2 regions of the Bowmanella denitrificans genome follow, and region 2 is predicted to be linked to the other one. Evidence: riboswitches for the same ligand, from Rfam matches in the RefSeq annotation. Region 2 holds a riboswitch; the other holds the start of a gene.
The links. A riboswitch is a leader RNA that binds a small molecule or an ion and turns the genes downstream of it on or off. The one in region 2 is predicted to bind thiamine pyrophosphate.
Positions count from the first base shown of each region.

Region 1 (7,940 bases), on a different contig from region 2:
AGTGCAGGCCATTACCGGCGAACTAACCCCTCAATGGCTGGAAAACGCACACGACGCCAGTCATATCTACCTTAAGGACGAAATGGCTAACTGCGGGCTGAATGCTTTTGATGCTTTAACAGCACGGCTTGACCCTAAACATTTTCGCGCCTTTTTAGAGCTGCATATTGAGCAAGGGCCGGTGCTGGAGCGAATCGGCAAGCCCATTGGCGTGGTGGAGGCCATCTCCGGTGTATATAAGTGGCTGGTCAGACTAATTGGTAAAGCCAACCATGCTGGCACGGCCCCGATGGATATGCGCAGCGATGCCTTTATGGGCCTGGCCGATTTTGCCCATGAGATCCCACGTATTATCAATGAAGAAGGTTCAGACAAAAGCCGCTTGACCGTAGGACGGGTGGAGTTAAAACCCGGCTATGCTCATACGGTACCAGGCGAGGCCGAGTTTACCCTGGTAGGCCGGGATACTGATCCGCAAACCATGCGTAATCTGGCCGATGCTTGTCGTCGGGTACTATCCAGTATTGCCCGTAAACATAATCTGATGTTTGAGTTTGAACAGATGAGCTGGCTGGAGCCACAAGCCATGTCTGACGAGGTTATCCAGGCATTTTGTCAGCAGGCCGAGCATATGGAGCTGGATTATCAAGTGATGCCCAGTGGCGCCGGGCACGACGCCCAGTATATGGCCAGAATCACCCCGACAGGTATGATCTTTGTACCCAGTGTTGGGGGTATCAGCCATGCCCCGGACGAATGGACCCACTGGCAAGACGTGCACACCGGCGCAAACTTGCTGCTACAGACGGCGCTTAAATACGCTCAGGGCACATAGTCACTACATGAGCGACGGAATGAGCTTTGCGTATATTTTGGCAAACCTGACAAATTATACGCATCTCGCTCACCACCCCACAAACATTGATTTTATTGACTTAAATTAAAAAGGCCAGATATCGACCATTTTTAAAACCCAGAATTGTTTTATAAATTCATAACAAAAAACGCCAGAATTTTTAAATCTTCAATACCTTAAACAACAAAATAATTAATTAACATTGATCTAACAAAGCAACTTCCGCTAGCATTTAAGTCAGCCTGCACACACATAACGTTAGTAACCCTCAGGCAATCCAGCTGGTAGTTCAGAGCTGTCGTTTTAAGGTTTCCATGGTACTTACCATCATAGCGAAGCGGACAAAGTGAAGACTAATACAGAGGTTGGTAAGTTTAAAAAATTAAATAAACGCACCATACTTAAAAAGATTTAAATAATTTTTGTATGGAGAGAAAATCTTAACCCTATAAAAACGTAAACAGAGACGGAATTTAATTTAAGAAAAAGGAAGCAGTAAATGGTTAAGGATCTCTTTATTAAATACAACTCCAAATATCACTATTGGGATAATCAGGAAGTTAAGGCCTGGCTAGCAACAAAACAAAAAGGCATGCTCCGTTTTGTGCTACTTGAGGGATTAGTGAAGTGGGGGCTTGTATCTTTCACTATTTTTATTGCCATTTTACTCAGTGCCACAGAAATCGCACTCAGCGATATCCCACTTATTGCAGTGGTGTGGATGTTAGTGGCCTGTTTATATGGGTGTGGAATCTGGCTTGGTACGAACTTGTCGTTTCACCGCCATCAGCAAACACGCGAAAAAGGATGACGTCATACCTCAATCGTATGTCCGCCACCGCCGTTCCAAAACACATGTGCCAAAAGCGGCTTTTTGGCCGTCGCGGTAGTTATCCATCGACGCCATTTAATTTGCTACGCCACAGCAAGTTCCAATTGGTTGAAAAATGACGCAGTCCATTCAACAATAGCTGAGAACGGCAATAGTGCATCGGATCTTTTTTCAATTAAGCAAGATTCCGTACAACAAGGAAACAACTATGTGTAAACGGTTTTTGTCTGTAACAACCCTGCTACTGGCTCTGCCCTTATCTGCACTGGAACTCAGCAGTCCGGATATTCAGGAAGGCCAGCGAATGGCCAAGACTTTTGAATACTCGGGGTTTGGTTGCAGTGGCGAAAATCTGTCGCCGGCCCTGGCCTGGAAAGACGCTCCCGATGGCACCAAGAGTTTTGCCATTACCCTATATGACCCGGACGCCCCAACCGGCAGCGGTTGGTGGCACTGGCTGGCGCTGAATATTCCGGCCGATACCCACAGCCTGCCTCGCGGCGCGTCAGGTAAGTTGGATAAGGTGCTTGAAACCCGCACCGATTACGGCCAGCCCGGTTTTGGTGGCGCTTGCCCGCCGGTGGGCCATGGCATGCACAGATACCAATTTACTATTTGGGCCCTGCCGGATGAAAAGCTGGATTTCCCGGTGGATATCTCCCCTGCGGTGGTGGGTTATACCCTGAACAGCAAAGCCCTGGCCAAAGCCACCTTAACGGCCACTTACGTGCGGTAAGGGATGATACTCACCGCAGAGCCGCAGAGGTCACAGAGTAAAACCGGCGAGTGGAATTAGGTATCTAGCGGTTCTCGGCGACGCCGTGCTTAAGCTTTCTTAGTGGTGGAATATAGATAAGGCGGTATAAACCGCCTTATCTTTTAAAATAAAATTAGCCTCTGCTGCTACTGGCTTTATCAGGGCACAATATATAGGAATAAAATAAATAAAACAGAAAGCCATATATAGGTAGTGCAATTAGCAGAATCGACCAGACTATTTTCCTTTGCCTGCTATGCTGCCGTCTAACAACAAATATGACCGGAAGCAACCAAATTAGAAGGGCCAAACTGATAATAAAAATTGTATCCGCCATTTATTAAATTCACTTACAACAGTTAATGATGAGAAAAAGACCAAAAGTCTTTCTCGTCAGCGCCCGTGTTTTTGCACGTGACGCTATCCTTTATCACCTCTGGAGTTACTTCAATCTGTCCTGCTTTAAACAGCACGCCTTGCCGCATGCTGCCGCATTGCATATCTTCTGACAGATTCCAAAGCGTTCTCTGTCGCTCGTTCAATGCGCTGCCTGCTACCATAAGCACATAATCTACATTGACTTTGGGATAACTAAAGCGCTGTGGTTCACTTGTGCCGCGACGCAGAAAAAAGCAGGGGGGCTCGGGCTTTAGAGACAAAAACTTGGATTCACCATCTTGCAGAAAACGCAACTCACACTTGCCGTTAGCGCTGACTAATTGCAGTTCCATTCCTGCCACATTGGCAGAATCCGTAATATCTGTGGCGCTACAAGAAAAACACATAAATAGCAAAACTGTGCTAATTCTTTTCATCGCTTTATCTCCCAAAACCATACTTCCTGGCCTCGAGAAAAATAATCTGGCGACCCAGCTTTCATTTCTGTGCCGTTCCAAAGATCAATATGATCAGTTGTTCCCCAACCATTCTTAATAAAAACGATCCCTTTCTTTCCTCCAAAGTCACCACTTGTTACCTGTTTTAGTTTTACACAAGCTCCAAACTTAGGGATGTCCGAGTCCATCCAATCAGCTAGTTGTTGAGCGGCTAAAATATGTTTAGGGCTATGTCCAAAGCCCGGATAGCAGCGGCGCTGTGGAAACATCTGATCAAAACCTGATGTATCAACATTTGACAATTCCAGTGCAACTCCCATCCTTATCGCACATTGATTTGTGAACGCCGTTGTGTCACATGGGGAGTTAGGCCAAGGGTGGTTATCCCACAGTGCTTGGAAAGATAATGCAGACATTAATTTCCTCCTTGAATTCAGTCCGTAATCCCATCGTAGACCAAATAATAATATCTAGCAAAAGCGTTATAACTGCCTATGGCAATCTGATAACAGCCAACTTATCCCCCTGTTGCAATATAGGTTTTTCTACCCTTATACTGATTGCAGTTTTTATCTTGTCGGAGTGCTCAGTCCGGTTTACCGGGCGAGCTGAGACCGCATAAGCGGGATCCGTTGAACCTGATCAGGCTAATACCTGCGAAGGGAACAAGAGCGTAACGCCCAGGCCTTAAGCCGTCCAATCTCCCCAAGGGAGAGCGTTTCAAGCGGCGTTACTCTTTACAACACTCCTGACAAGCATTTCAGCCACCTAAAAAAGCGAGAATGCTATGTCAACCAGACGCGAATTACGTCATCAGGCCCAGGAATTTTTAAACGATCTGCAGGGCCAGCCCTACCCCAACTCCAAACGTATTTACCTGCAAGGCAGCCGCGATGATCTGCGTGTTGCCATGCGGGAGATTCAACTGGCCGATACCCTGGTGGGCGGCAGTAAAGAACAGCCGGTATACGAGGCCAATGAGCCGGTACCGGTTTATGACACTTCCGGCCCCTACGGCGATCCCGAAGCCCATATTGACGTGCGCAGTGGTTTGCCGCTGGTCAGGGACAGTTGGATTAGCGAGCGCGATGATACTCAGTATCTGAGTGAAAGCTCCTCCAGCTATGCCAAGGCCCGTGCTGCGGATATCAGCCTGGACGACCTGCGCTTTGAACTTAAACATCGGTCACGGCGTGCCAAACCGGGCAAGTGCGTCACTCAGTTACATTACGCCCGCGCCGGTATCATTACCCCGGAAATGGAATATATCGCCATTCGGGAGAATATGGGCCGTGAGCGGGTCAAAAGTGAGCTGTTAAACAAACAACATCAGGGTGAACACTTCGGCGCTAATCTGCCCGGCAATATCAGTGCTGAATTTGTCCGCCACGAAGTGGCCGAAGGCCGCGCCATTATTCCGGCCAATATCAATCACCCGGAATCCGAGCCGATGATTATCGGCCGTAACTTTCTGGTTAAGGTCAATGCCAATATCGGTAACTCGGCAGTGACGTCCTCCATTGAAGAAGAAGTGGAAAAGCTGGTGTGGTCGACCCGCTGGGGCGCTGATACGGTGATGGACTTATCCACCGGCCGTAATATCCATGAGACCCGCGAGTGGATTTTACGCAACAGCCCGGTGCCCATTGGCACGGTGCCCATCTATCAGGCGCTGGAAAAGGTCAACGGTATTGCCGAAAACCTAACCTGGGAAGTGTTCCGTGACACCCTGCTGGAACAGGCCGAGCAAGGGGTGGATTACTTCACTATCCACGCCGGGGTACTGCTGCGCTATGTGCCCATGACCGCCAAACGTCTGACCGGTATTGTCTCGCGCGGCGGTTCGATTATGGCCAAATGGTGCCTGAGCCACCATCAGGAGAATTTTCTCTACAGCCATTTTCGCGACATCTGTGAGCTGTGTGCGGCCTATGATGTGTCTTTGTCGTTGGGTGACGGCCTGCGCCCTGGCTCAGTGTATGACGCCAATGACGAAGCCCAATTTGCCGAGCTGCGCACTCTGGGCGAACTGACCAAAATCGCCTGGGAATACGATGTCCAGGTGATGATCGAAGGTCCGGGTCATGTGCCGATGCAGCTTATAAAAGAGAACATGACCGAGCAGCTTGAGCATTGCCACGAAGCACCGTTTTATACCCTGGGGCCCCTGACCACCGATATTGCCCCTGGCTACGACCATTTCACCTCGGGTATTGGCGCGGCCATGATTGGCTGGTTCGGCTGTGCCATGCTCTGTTACGTCACCCCCAAAGAACATCTGGGTCTGCCCAATAAAGACGATGTTAAACAGGGTCTGATTACCTACAAAATTGCTGCTCATGCTGCGGATCTGGCCAAAGGCCACCCTGGCGCGCAGATTCGCGACAATGCCATGTCTAAGGCGCGTTTTGAGTTTCGTTGGGAAGACCAGTTCAACCTGGCACTGGATCCACAAACCGCCCGCGCTTACCACGATGAAACCCTACCGCAGGAGTCTGGCAAGGTGGCACATTTCTGCTCCATGTGCGGCCCTAAATTCTGTTCCATGAAGATCACCCAGGAAGTGCGCGACTACGCCGCTGCGCAGGAACAGGCAGGTATCAAATTAACCGGCCTGGACGGTGAGCAGGAAACAGTGCAACTGGGTATGCAGCAGATGTCTGAAGCCTTTAAACAAAGTGGCAGCGAGCTGTATCACCCGGCTAAACCCAAAGCGAGCGTCTGATATGGCCAAACCCATTATCTGGTGCATTGGCGGCTCAGACTCGGGCGGCGGTGCCGGGGTGCAGGCCGATCTGCATACGGTACAGGCGCTGGGCGGCCACGGCTGCACCGTAATCAGCGCTATCACTGCGCAAAACTCGGTGGCGGTCACGCAGGTGCAGCCGGTGCCACTGGAAGTATTAACCAACCAACTTAACAGCCTGGCGGCCGACCTTTGGCCCAATGCGGTTAAAATCGGCATGCTTGGCGATGGCGCACAAATCGCGGCCTTGGCAGAGTTTCTGCAGTGGCTGAAACAACAAGCCAGGCCACCGATGATTATCTGGGATCCGGTGGCCAGAGCCAGTTGCGGCAGCCAACTGGCAGCCTTGCAACTGGCAGACTGCGCACCACTGTTACAAGTGCTGGATATTATCACCCCCAATGCCAATGAACTGGCGCTGTTGACCGGTGTAGAAGCAACAGATGTTGCCAGCCTGCAGGTAGCAGCCAATGTATTGCTGGATCATGGGGTTAAGGCCGTGCTGGTGAAAGGCGGGCATTTGCACTGGACAGGCCAATATTGTCATGACTGGTACCTGAGTCAGACCCATCAATGGCGATTTAGCAGCAAGCGCATTAACACCCTCCATGGTCATGGCACCGGCTGCACCTTTGCCAGCGCTATCGCCACAACATTTGCCCTGGACTATCCAATGGAGGATGCCATTTGTATTGCCAAGGCCTATATCAATCAAGGCCTGCAAGCCGCAGCGGGACTTGGCAAAGGACCCGGCCCGGTGGCCCATCTGGGCTGGCCGCAATCTGGCAGAGACTTCCCTCAGTTCAGCCAGCTAAAGGATAAAGCTAAGCCCTCTGCGCCCTTCGCAGCCATAGACAGCATGAAACTGGGCCTGTATCCGGTGGTAGACAGCCTGGCCTGGGTGGAAAAACTGCTGGCGTGGGGCGTCAGCACCTTGCAGTTAAGAATCAAATCAAACCCAAACCCTGAGCAGGAAGCGCAGATCGCCCAGGCGATCAAACTGGCACGCGAAGCCAATGCCAGATTGTTTATTAACGATCACTGGCAACTGGCCATTAAACACGGGGCTTACGGTGTGCATCTGGGTCAGGAAGATTTGCAGGATGCCGACCTGGTTGCCATTCAACAGGCCGGATTGCGCCTCGGCATTTCTACCCATGGTTATGCCGAGATCCAGCGCGCTATCAGCTATCAGCCTTCTTATATTGCGCTCGGGCATATTTTTGCAACCCGCACCAAGAACATGCCTTCCAGACCTCAAGGCTTAACCCGCTTAAGTCGTTACGTGCAACTGCTGCAAGATATCCCCTGCGTGGCCATTGGCGGCATCAGTGTGGAGCGGGTAGATGCGGTGGCTGGCACCGGGGTAGGCAGCATTGCTATGGTCACCGCCATTACCGAGGCGGCGCAGCCCGAGCAGGTAGTCCGGCAGCTGCTGACGAGGCTTAATTATGCTTAATGATCAAGATTTTATGCGTTACAGCCGGCATTTGTTGCTGGAAGATATCGACGAATCCGGTCAGCAAAAATTAAAGCAGGCCCGCATTCTGATTGTCGGACTGGGTGGCCTGGGCAGTATCGCCGCGCAATATCTGGCCGGAGCCGGTGTCGGGCAGTTGCTGCTGGCCGATGGTGACAAAGTGGATGTGACTAATCTGCACCGCCAGCCTTTGTACGACAATTTCAGTCTGGGCGCTAACAAAGCCCGCCAGGCACAAAAGCGCCTGCAGGCGGTGAACCCCAATATCCGCATTGAAGCACTGGACAAAAAACTGCACGCCGACCACTTACCGGCGCTGGTGAGTGACTGCCAGTTGGTGCTTGACTGCACCGATAATATGACCAGCCGCCAGGCCATCAATGCCGCCTGCTACCAGGCGGGTAAGCCGTTGTTGGTGGGGGCAGCCATACGT
Region 1 is NZ_BAAAEI010000011.1:13,854-21,793, reverse strand. Features, by position in the region: gene ABD028_RS10945 (Zn-dependent hydrolase) at 1-835, shown strand, start outside; gene ABD028_RS10940 (hypothetical protein) at 1,356-1,667, shown strand; gene ABD028_RS10935 (YbhB/YbcL family Raf kinase inhibitor-like protein) at 1,897-2,424, shown strand; gene ABD028_RS23270 (PLD nuclease N-terminal domain-containing protein) at 2,579-2,782, opposite strand; gene ABD028_RS10930 (hypothetical protein) at 2,805-3,275, opposite strand; gene ABD028_RS10925 (T6SS effector amidase Tae4 family protein) at 3,257-3,697, opposite strand; TPP riboswitch at 3,850-3,963, shown strand; gene thiC (phosphomethylpyrimidine synthase ThiC) at 4,069-6,006, shown strand; gene thiE (thiamine phosphate synthase) at 6,008-7,486, shown strand; gene ABD028_RS10910 (HesA/MoeB/ThiF family protein) at 7,479-7,940, shown strand, end outside.
Region 1: it holds a riboswitch for thiamine pyrophosphate, as region 2 does, so the genes downstream of both, thiC (phosphomethylpyrimidine synthase ThiC) here and ABD028_RS16495 (TonB-dependent receptor) in region 2, are expected to answer to the same signal.

Region 2 (7,940 bases):
ACAAGCCAAGCAGTCTGAGCTTGTCCCATTTTGACAGCCTGCCGCAGGTTTGCTCACTCCATTGGTAATCGCCCAGCATATATCCTCTTAAGTAACTTGCATTTTGAAAGTTAAGAGAGAATAGCAACGCTAACTTTTATTTTGCAAGTGACAATTTTATAATAAGGAAAACCAATAAATAAGCCTAACCATGCATAAACCTTGTCCGCTTTTTCAGGCTCTCAATCTTGTTGGTGACAAATGGTCACTACTGCTGCTTCGTGATTTACTCGGGGGTGCCAGGCGATATTCAGAGTTTTGCCAACAGGAGAACATACCCAGTAATATTCTTGCTGCACGTTTAAAACGGTTATTAAATGAAGGGATTATCGACAAGCAGCCGTATCAGCAACAGCCGGTGCGCTATCAATACCGACTCACCCGCAAAGGCGCCGATCTGTTACCTGCGATGCAAAGTCTGGCAACATGGGCAATGCAATACACCGACAGCAGTACGCCGCCGGATAGCTTTTTTCAGTTACAACCTATGTCGCTGGAAACTGGCGACGGATAATAAGCACTAGGGGCTGGATTTGAACAAAATCTATACTTGAAAGATAAACAGCCCCTAGCGATGAGCCAGGTGCCAAAGCCGGTTAGTTAACTCGGCAAAGGGCCGCATTTGCTGCACCTCTTGCCAGAGCGCAGTTGCACAGGTACTGCTGATTTTGGCATAGCTGTCACTCAGCCACCTGCCCTGCTGTGCATCCAGCCCCTCGGCCAAAATACTGGACGCTATATCATAGACAGGGGTAGACATGGCGGCATATTCCCAGTCCAAACAAACTCGCTTTGGCATCAGGCAAACGTGGGCCAGGCACAAGTCATGGTGACAAAACACCGGCTTAGGTAAAGCCAGCCACCGGGGACTCAGTTCTTCAACCTGTGCCAGCAGGGTGCGATCCTGAATTGCACCGCGTTGAATATAATGTTGCCAGTCGTCCACCAGCGGCAAATCAGCACAATCTATGGGTAGCTGATGAATAGCAAACAGGCGCTCGGCCAACCTTTGTATTTTTTGCGGTTTACTCAGCCTGGCGGATGCCAAGTCCTGTATTTCCAGCCAGGCTTCCAGCATAAAATCGTGCCGCTCAGATACATACAAGGGCTCAGGCGCCATGCCATGTGCGGCAATACGTTGCTGAAGGTCAAACTGGCGAAGCCGATCCTGACGATCACCGCCGCTTTGACTGAACAACTTCAGAAAAAAACGTTTTTGACCTGAAGTCAGACAGAAATTCCGGTTAACCGTGCCGTCAAATAATTCTGTCAGGTGGTAATCAGCCTGTATCCAGCCCTGCCGTTGTAACTCAATGACCTGCTCAGCCGACAGCATGCGGGTCCTGCAGATAACTACTGCGCCATTTAATGTAGCCATACAGAGCAAAGCCAAGATACCCTACAAACAGCAGCGCGGTCAGATACAAACCGGTTTGCCAATAAAGCCAGGCAGCAAAACTATTAATAACCAGCCAGTACAGCCAGTTTTCCAGCACTTTTTGCGTGACCAGATAGGTGGTGAACAAACTGAATACCGTCACCAGCGCATCCACATACAAATGTTCACTATTAAAGTAGCTTTTCAGACTCCAGCCAATGGCCAGCGACAAGGGCAACAGCAGTAGCACCGCCGATAAGTGATACCAGCCACTGCGTTTTTGTACTTGGCAGGGCTCGGTATCCGCCATGGCCCGCCAATGCCACCAGCCATACACGGCCATAACCAGATAATACAGGTTAAGCAAAGTCTGTAATGGCAAGGTATGCTCCCAGAACAACCAGCTGTATATGGCTGTACTCACCAAAGCGCAGGGCCAGCACCAGATACTTTGTCTGGCGGCCAGCCACACGTAACCGAGCGCCAGCACCACCGCCAGTAACTCCCAGTTTGACTGAGCAGCCCATTGCTGAGCGACAACAGATAACCAGTTCATTACCGACCGCTACCCATGGCATCACCATTTAAGAATTTGCAGACAAAAATAGCCTGGCCAATCTCCTGATGACTGCGCTGCATTTCCTTGGCCAGAATCTCCATGGTGGGCAGGTAGTCACCACTGATGCGGGTGCTGGTTGCGCTGGTTTCAACATCCAGTTGCGGGTACTGATTAATACGGTCGATAAAGGTTTGAATAGGCGCAATGTATTTATCGGCCAAGGGATAAAGGGAAATTTCTGCAACCAGTTTCATATAAATATTCCTGACAAACCTGCCGCCCTGGCAAATACCCGGCGTCCCTGCCGGGACAATAAATTAAAACAGATAATCAACACTGATACCCAGCAGGCGACCATCCCCTAACTGGGTATATAACCTGGAATTATCCTGGTCGTAGCCGTCTTCGGGTTCATTGTTGAAATAGAAACCACGCACATGGTATTCGCGGTCGAACAGATTCTGCCCCCATAGCGACACCGTCCAGTCATTGTGCTGCCAGCTCAGGCGGGTGTGCACCAACACCTCTGCATCGGCCTGTTCATTGTGGCCATCAGAGAAGTAAAAACCGTCTTTACCATCGGTTTCCAGATGCCAATGCCAGTTTTCAGCCAGTCGCCAGTCCATGCCCAGATTAAAGGTATAACGAGGAGACTGCGCCTGATCGCGCTTATTCACATACTCGCCTTTGGCATTGGTGTAATCTTCAAAGCTGGCGCGCAGCCAGCCCAGGTTGGCATACAGTCCCAGGTTGCTGTTAACCTGCCAGCGACTTTCCACTTCCAGTCCATAGTTAGTACCTATATCGGCATTGGCTATAATGTCGATAAATTCCGCTGCCTGGCCAGTGGAAGGTATCAGTTGATAGTCACTGATCTGCGTGTCCTTGCGCTGCATGTAAAAGCCGGCAACGTGCAGGGTCAGATCACCATCGACATTACTGCCTTTCACACCCAGTTCATAGTTCCAGCTATATTCCGGTGCATAGTTGCGTTTGTCGGCGCTCACCTGTTCATCCAGGTTAAATCCGCCAGCCTTATACCCACGGCTGACGCCGGCATAAACCAGGGTTTGCTCAGTCACCTGATGATCAAGTACCAGTTTTCCGCCCAGCATGTCGTCACTGACGCTGGCCACAAAGCCATCTGAATCAACATACTCAATATCAAACTTGTCGAATCTGAGCCCCACGGTCAGACGGGTTTTGTCGTTTAGTTGACTGATAGTTTGCACATAAATGGCGTGGTTTTGCGGCTCATAATCACTGCGAAACACCCCATCCAGATAGTCATACTCGCGGGTCAGCACTTCATCCACGTTTTTGCTGTAAACGCCCAGCACCCAATCAGTGGTGCCGTTAAACCACTTTGCAGAGGCAGAAGATGACAAGCGCAGTTCCAGGCTGTGCGTGTCGCGCTCACGAGCATAGGCGTCAAAAGCGGTGTAACCGCCAGGGTAACCGTCATACAACCAGTCATCATCGTAACCATATTGCATTTCGGAATCCGACCAGGTACCAATAGCTTTCAGGGTCGCCCAGTCCAGGTGCCAGTCGGCCTGTAAACTCAAAGCATGGGTTTGTTGCTTGTCGTAGCCGGGCTGGTCAGAGCGGGTTTTCCCATCATTGGTCTGGGTAAAAGCGTCGTAGCCGTTGTTAATATCAAAGTACTGATAGTTTAGCGCCAGGGTCAGATCGTCATTGGCCAGGTATTTGAGTTTAAGGCGACTGGTCAATTCATCACGCTGCCCGGTGTCATCTCTGTGTAAATGCAGGTTTTCGATAAAACCGTCACTTTTATATTGCTGAGCAGACACCCGGTAAAGCAGCTTGTCAGTCAGCTCACCGCCCTGGGCCACGCCCGCTGACCAACTGTTATTTTCAGCCAGACTCAAACTGACACGACCAGGGCTGTCACTGCCCGCCTCCATGGTCTGAATTTTTATCACCCCGGCCAGGGCGGCGGCGCCGAACTCGGTGGCCTGCGGACCTTTCAGCACTTCCACTTGCTGCACGTCAAACAAGGTACCGATAGCGGCGATCCCAGAGAAATCCATCTCATCAATGACAAAACCAACCGAAGGGTTAATGGGCTCGGCAAACTGACTGCGCTCGCCAATCCCGCGGATCTGCACAAAACGCCCGCGCGAGGCACCACTACTGAAATTAACATTGGGTGCCACATTTAAAATCTGCTCTAAATGCTGTGCCTGGCGGGCAGTGATTTCCTGCTGCCCCACCACTGACACACTGGCAGGCAGGGTTTGCAAATTACGAACCGAGAAATCTGATGTGACCAGAATATGTTCAACGGCCTGTACAGCAGTATCTGCTTCTTCGGCCATTAATGGCTGACAGGCGATGGCAATCGCCACAGAAAGTAGGGAATAACGTATTTTCATTGGATCTTCTCATCACAGCTGGAAAAGATCCGGGCTAACGGCAGGTCAATGGGACAAATTCAGAAGGAAAACCTTGCAACCATTCCTACGCCGGTATTATCCGGATCAGGTGTAAGGGTTTGCTTAGCCGCAGTATCTGCGGTCGCATCTCAGCCTTTTGCTCCGACAACGGAGGTGGCACCCCTTGGCCTTTGGCTTTATAACAAGCCGATGTGAATTGTAACAGGCCTGTCACAGCTTTGCCTAGGCATGTTTCAGCCGCCAGCTATATGGCTTTAATTATGGCTTCTTCACTTTGGCCTGGCTGATGTGCGCCGTCAGCACTTGCTGCATGGCTTTTTGCACTGGCATATCCAATGGTTCACAGCGGCTGCGCGGCAGGTATAGTAAATGCCCGCCAACCTGATAGCTCAGAGGCACATACACGGCAATAACATCCTGGTCGGCGGCGAAATCGATCTGTTCATTGGTAACAAAACCAATCATGCGAATATCGTCGTGCAGGGTAACTAACACCACCTTTTGCAATTCGTCCTGGCTGGAGCCGGAAAACAGCTTAAGAATGTCCTTAGCGCTGCCATATAGGGTTTTCACCAGAGGAATACGCTCAAGCAGGGACTCAAACCAATGAAATAAATGTTTGACCAGATAAAGCTGAACCAGAATACCCAGCACAAAAATAATCGCCAGGCCCGAAACCACGCCCATTCCGGGTACATACCAGCCTTGTGGCAGCAAATAGCTAAGCGGTACACTGAGTAACGACTCTGACCAATTGAAAAACCAGTACAAAGCGCCAAAGGTAATAGCCAGTGGCAGACTGAACAACATACCCCGGGCAAAAATCTGCGAAACCGACGACCTCATGAAAAGCCTTAAAACATTGTCAAGGCAGGCAATGTAGCATTGGTCTGTGACAAATCAACAGGTCATGCAGATAATTCAGTGAACTGGTGGTTTATTCAGCCATAAAACACTTGGCTATTTAGCCCGCAAACTAGTCGTTCTCACCATCCCCCAGCCACCCCCATATAGTATTTACTTAAAAATCAAAAACTTAAAATGGGCTTATAAATTGCTAGGACATGTATCGATTAAAACCAACCAGGAAAAACCATGCGATCATCGCCCTCCCCCCTGTTATGTGCCAGCCTGCTGCTAAGCTTTTGCTGCAGCGCCACCTTACAGGCTGAAGCCAGCAGAGCAGATAACATAGACAGCCTGTTGCAACAACACCACTACAATCCTGCAGAGTTGGCGCAACCTGCCTACCAGGCTATCCGACAAGAAACAGCAACACTGGATGCACAGATACCCGATCCCATTGAATTTTCCAGAGCCTTTAATCAGCTCTGGCAACAGGGGCCGTTTTCCCATGTACGCCTGGCCAAGCGCCAGCAAAGTGCAGAGGAGTTAGCCGCCTTTCTGGACGGAATGAATGTTGGTGGACAAGGGGCAATTCTGACCTGGCAGGATAATATTGCCATACTGACAGTCAATACCATGATGGGCCAGGATACCATCCGGCAAATCGACGAAGCCTATGAAAAACTCAGCGACGCCCAGGCCTTAGTGATTGACCTGCGCCATAATGAAGGCGGTGCCTTTGCCGTACGCCCGTTGGTCGCACATTTGCTTGAGCAGCCACTTGCCGCCGGAGCCTTTGCCAGTCGCCAATGGTTTTTACAGCAGCAACGCGCCCCTGAATCGCAGGACTGGCTGGCATTACCCGCCTGGCAAGGTTGGTCGATTCGCTCTTTCTGGCAGGACGTACAAAAGCAGTCGCTGACCAAGGTGGAATTTCAGCCTGCCAGCCCACGCTTTGACAGGCAGGTTTATGTGTTAACCAGTCGTCAAACTGCCAGTGCTGCTGAACTGGCCGCAGCCGCCATGGCGATGTTACCCAATGTCACACTGGTGGGTGAAACCACGGCGGGGAAAATGCTGTCGCAAACCCTGTTCGACTTAGACCAGTACGCACAACTCTTCCTGCCAATAGCCGACTATTTCAGTCTTAATCTTGGTCGAATAGAAGGGCAAGGTGTCACACCGGATATCCACACCAGCGCAGAGAATGCCATGGCAGATGCACTGAAACTGGCCACCAGGCATTAAGGCTTTTGTCCCAGCATATTCACCGGCACCTTCAGATAAATCTGGCCATTGTCTTCAGGCTCTGGCCATTTGCCTGCACGAATATTGACCTGAATACTCGGCACAATCAGGCGTGGTACAGCCAGGGTCACATCCCTGGTCTGGCGTGTTTGCACAAATACCGCTTCACTGGTCTTGGCGCTGATATGGATATTGTGGGCTTTATGTTCGGCCACGGTGGCCATATAGGCCAGCGCCCGCCCTTGTGGCTGATAGTCATGTCCCACATAAATACGGATGTCATCCCCCAAAGCATAAAGCTTTTGTACCGATTGATAGAGCAGAGCGGCACTGCCGCCGGGGAAATCGCAGCGAGCCGTACCGGCATCCGGCATAAACAAGCTGTCTCCCACAAAGGCATTGCCATCTATGACATAACTTAAACTGTCATTGGTATGCCCGGGCGTCGCTAACACTGTTCCTTGCATGTCACCCAAACTAAATTTGTCGCCTTCATAAAACAGATGGTCAAAGTCACTGCCATCGAGGGGCAAACTGTCATGCAGATTAAAGATGCTTTGGAAGGTTCGCTGAACTTTGGTAATCCCCTGACCAATGGCAATCAGCCCGCCGAGCTTGGTTTTAAGATACTGTGCGGCGGTTAAATGGTCAGCATGCGCATGGGTTTCCAAGATCCACTTCACCTGCAGGTTCTGATGCGCAACATGCTCGATCAGTCTGTCGGCAAAGGCGGTGTGACTGCGACCGGCGGCATAGTCAAAGTCCAGAACAGGGTCAATGATAGCCGCCTCGCCGCTATCAGGATCACTGAGAATATAACTCAGGGTTGAACTGTCCTGATGAAAAAAAGTGTCAACACGCAGTGCCATAAATACCCCTCCTGATGAAAATTCCGCCTTGAACTTTAGCAAAACACGAAATAACATACAACACAAGGTTATAAACTTATTCCAAAGAGAGATAACGATGCAGTTAGCCCTTCTTGCCGCCGCAGGAATTGGTCTGAGTCTGGGAATATTAGGTTCCGGGGGGTCTGTGCTAGCGTTACCTCTGCTTGTCTATCTTGCCGGTCAGGATGTTAAGCAGGCCATTGCCGGATCATTGTTTATCGTAGCGATGATTAGTCTCGCCACCTTGCTATTCAGCCCTGCCAAGCGGCAGATAAACTGGCGTCTGGCTTGGCAATTAGGTATCAGTGGCGCGCTGGGTGGGTATATTGGTGCCTACGCCGGACAATTCGTTCACCCACTGCTGCAGTTGCTGATCTTTGCCACTCTGATGCTGATTGCCGCCCAAGCTATGTGGCGGCATCAAGAAACAACCGCAAACCATTCCAGCACTTACGTTATCGTTATCGCAGGAACTCTCGCTGGTGCATTGACCAGCTTTACCGGTGCTGGCGGTGGATTTATGCTGGTACCTGTTTTAGTCAGGTTTGCAGGTCAGGACT
Region 2 is NZ_BAAAEI010000020.1:223,595-231,534, forward strand. Features, by position in the region: gene ABD028_RS16470 (HD domain-containing protein) at 1-79, opposite strand, end outside; gene ABD028_RS16475 (winged helix-turn-helix transcriptional regulator) at 191-553, shown strand; gene ABD028_RS16480 (phosphotransferase) at 608-1,375, opposite strand; gene pnuC (nicotinamide riboside transporter PnuC) at 1,362-1,973, opposite strand; gene ABD028_RS16490 (hypothetical protein) at 1,973-2,230, opposite strand; gene ABD028_RS16495 (TonB-dependent receptor) at 2,294-4,375, opposite strand; TPP riboswitch at 4,441-4,570, opposite strand; gene ABD028_RS16500 (DUF502 domain-containing protein) at 4,655-5,242, opposite strand; gene ABD028_RS16505 (S41 family peptidase) at 5,492-6,490, shown strand; gene ABD028_RS16510 (MBL fold metallo-hydrolase) at 6,487-7,359, opposite strand; gene ABD028_RS16515 (sulfite exporter TauE/SafE family protein) at 7,457-7,940, shown strand, end outside.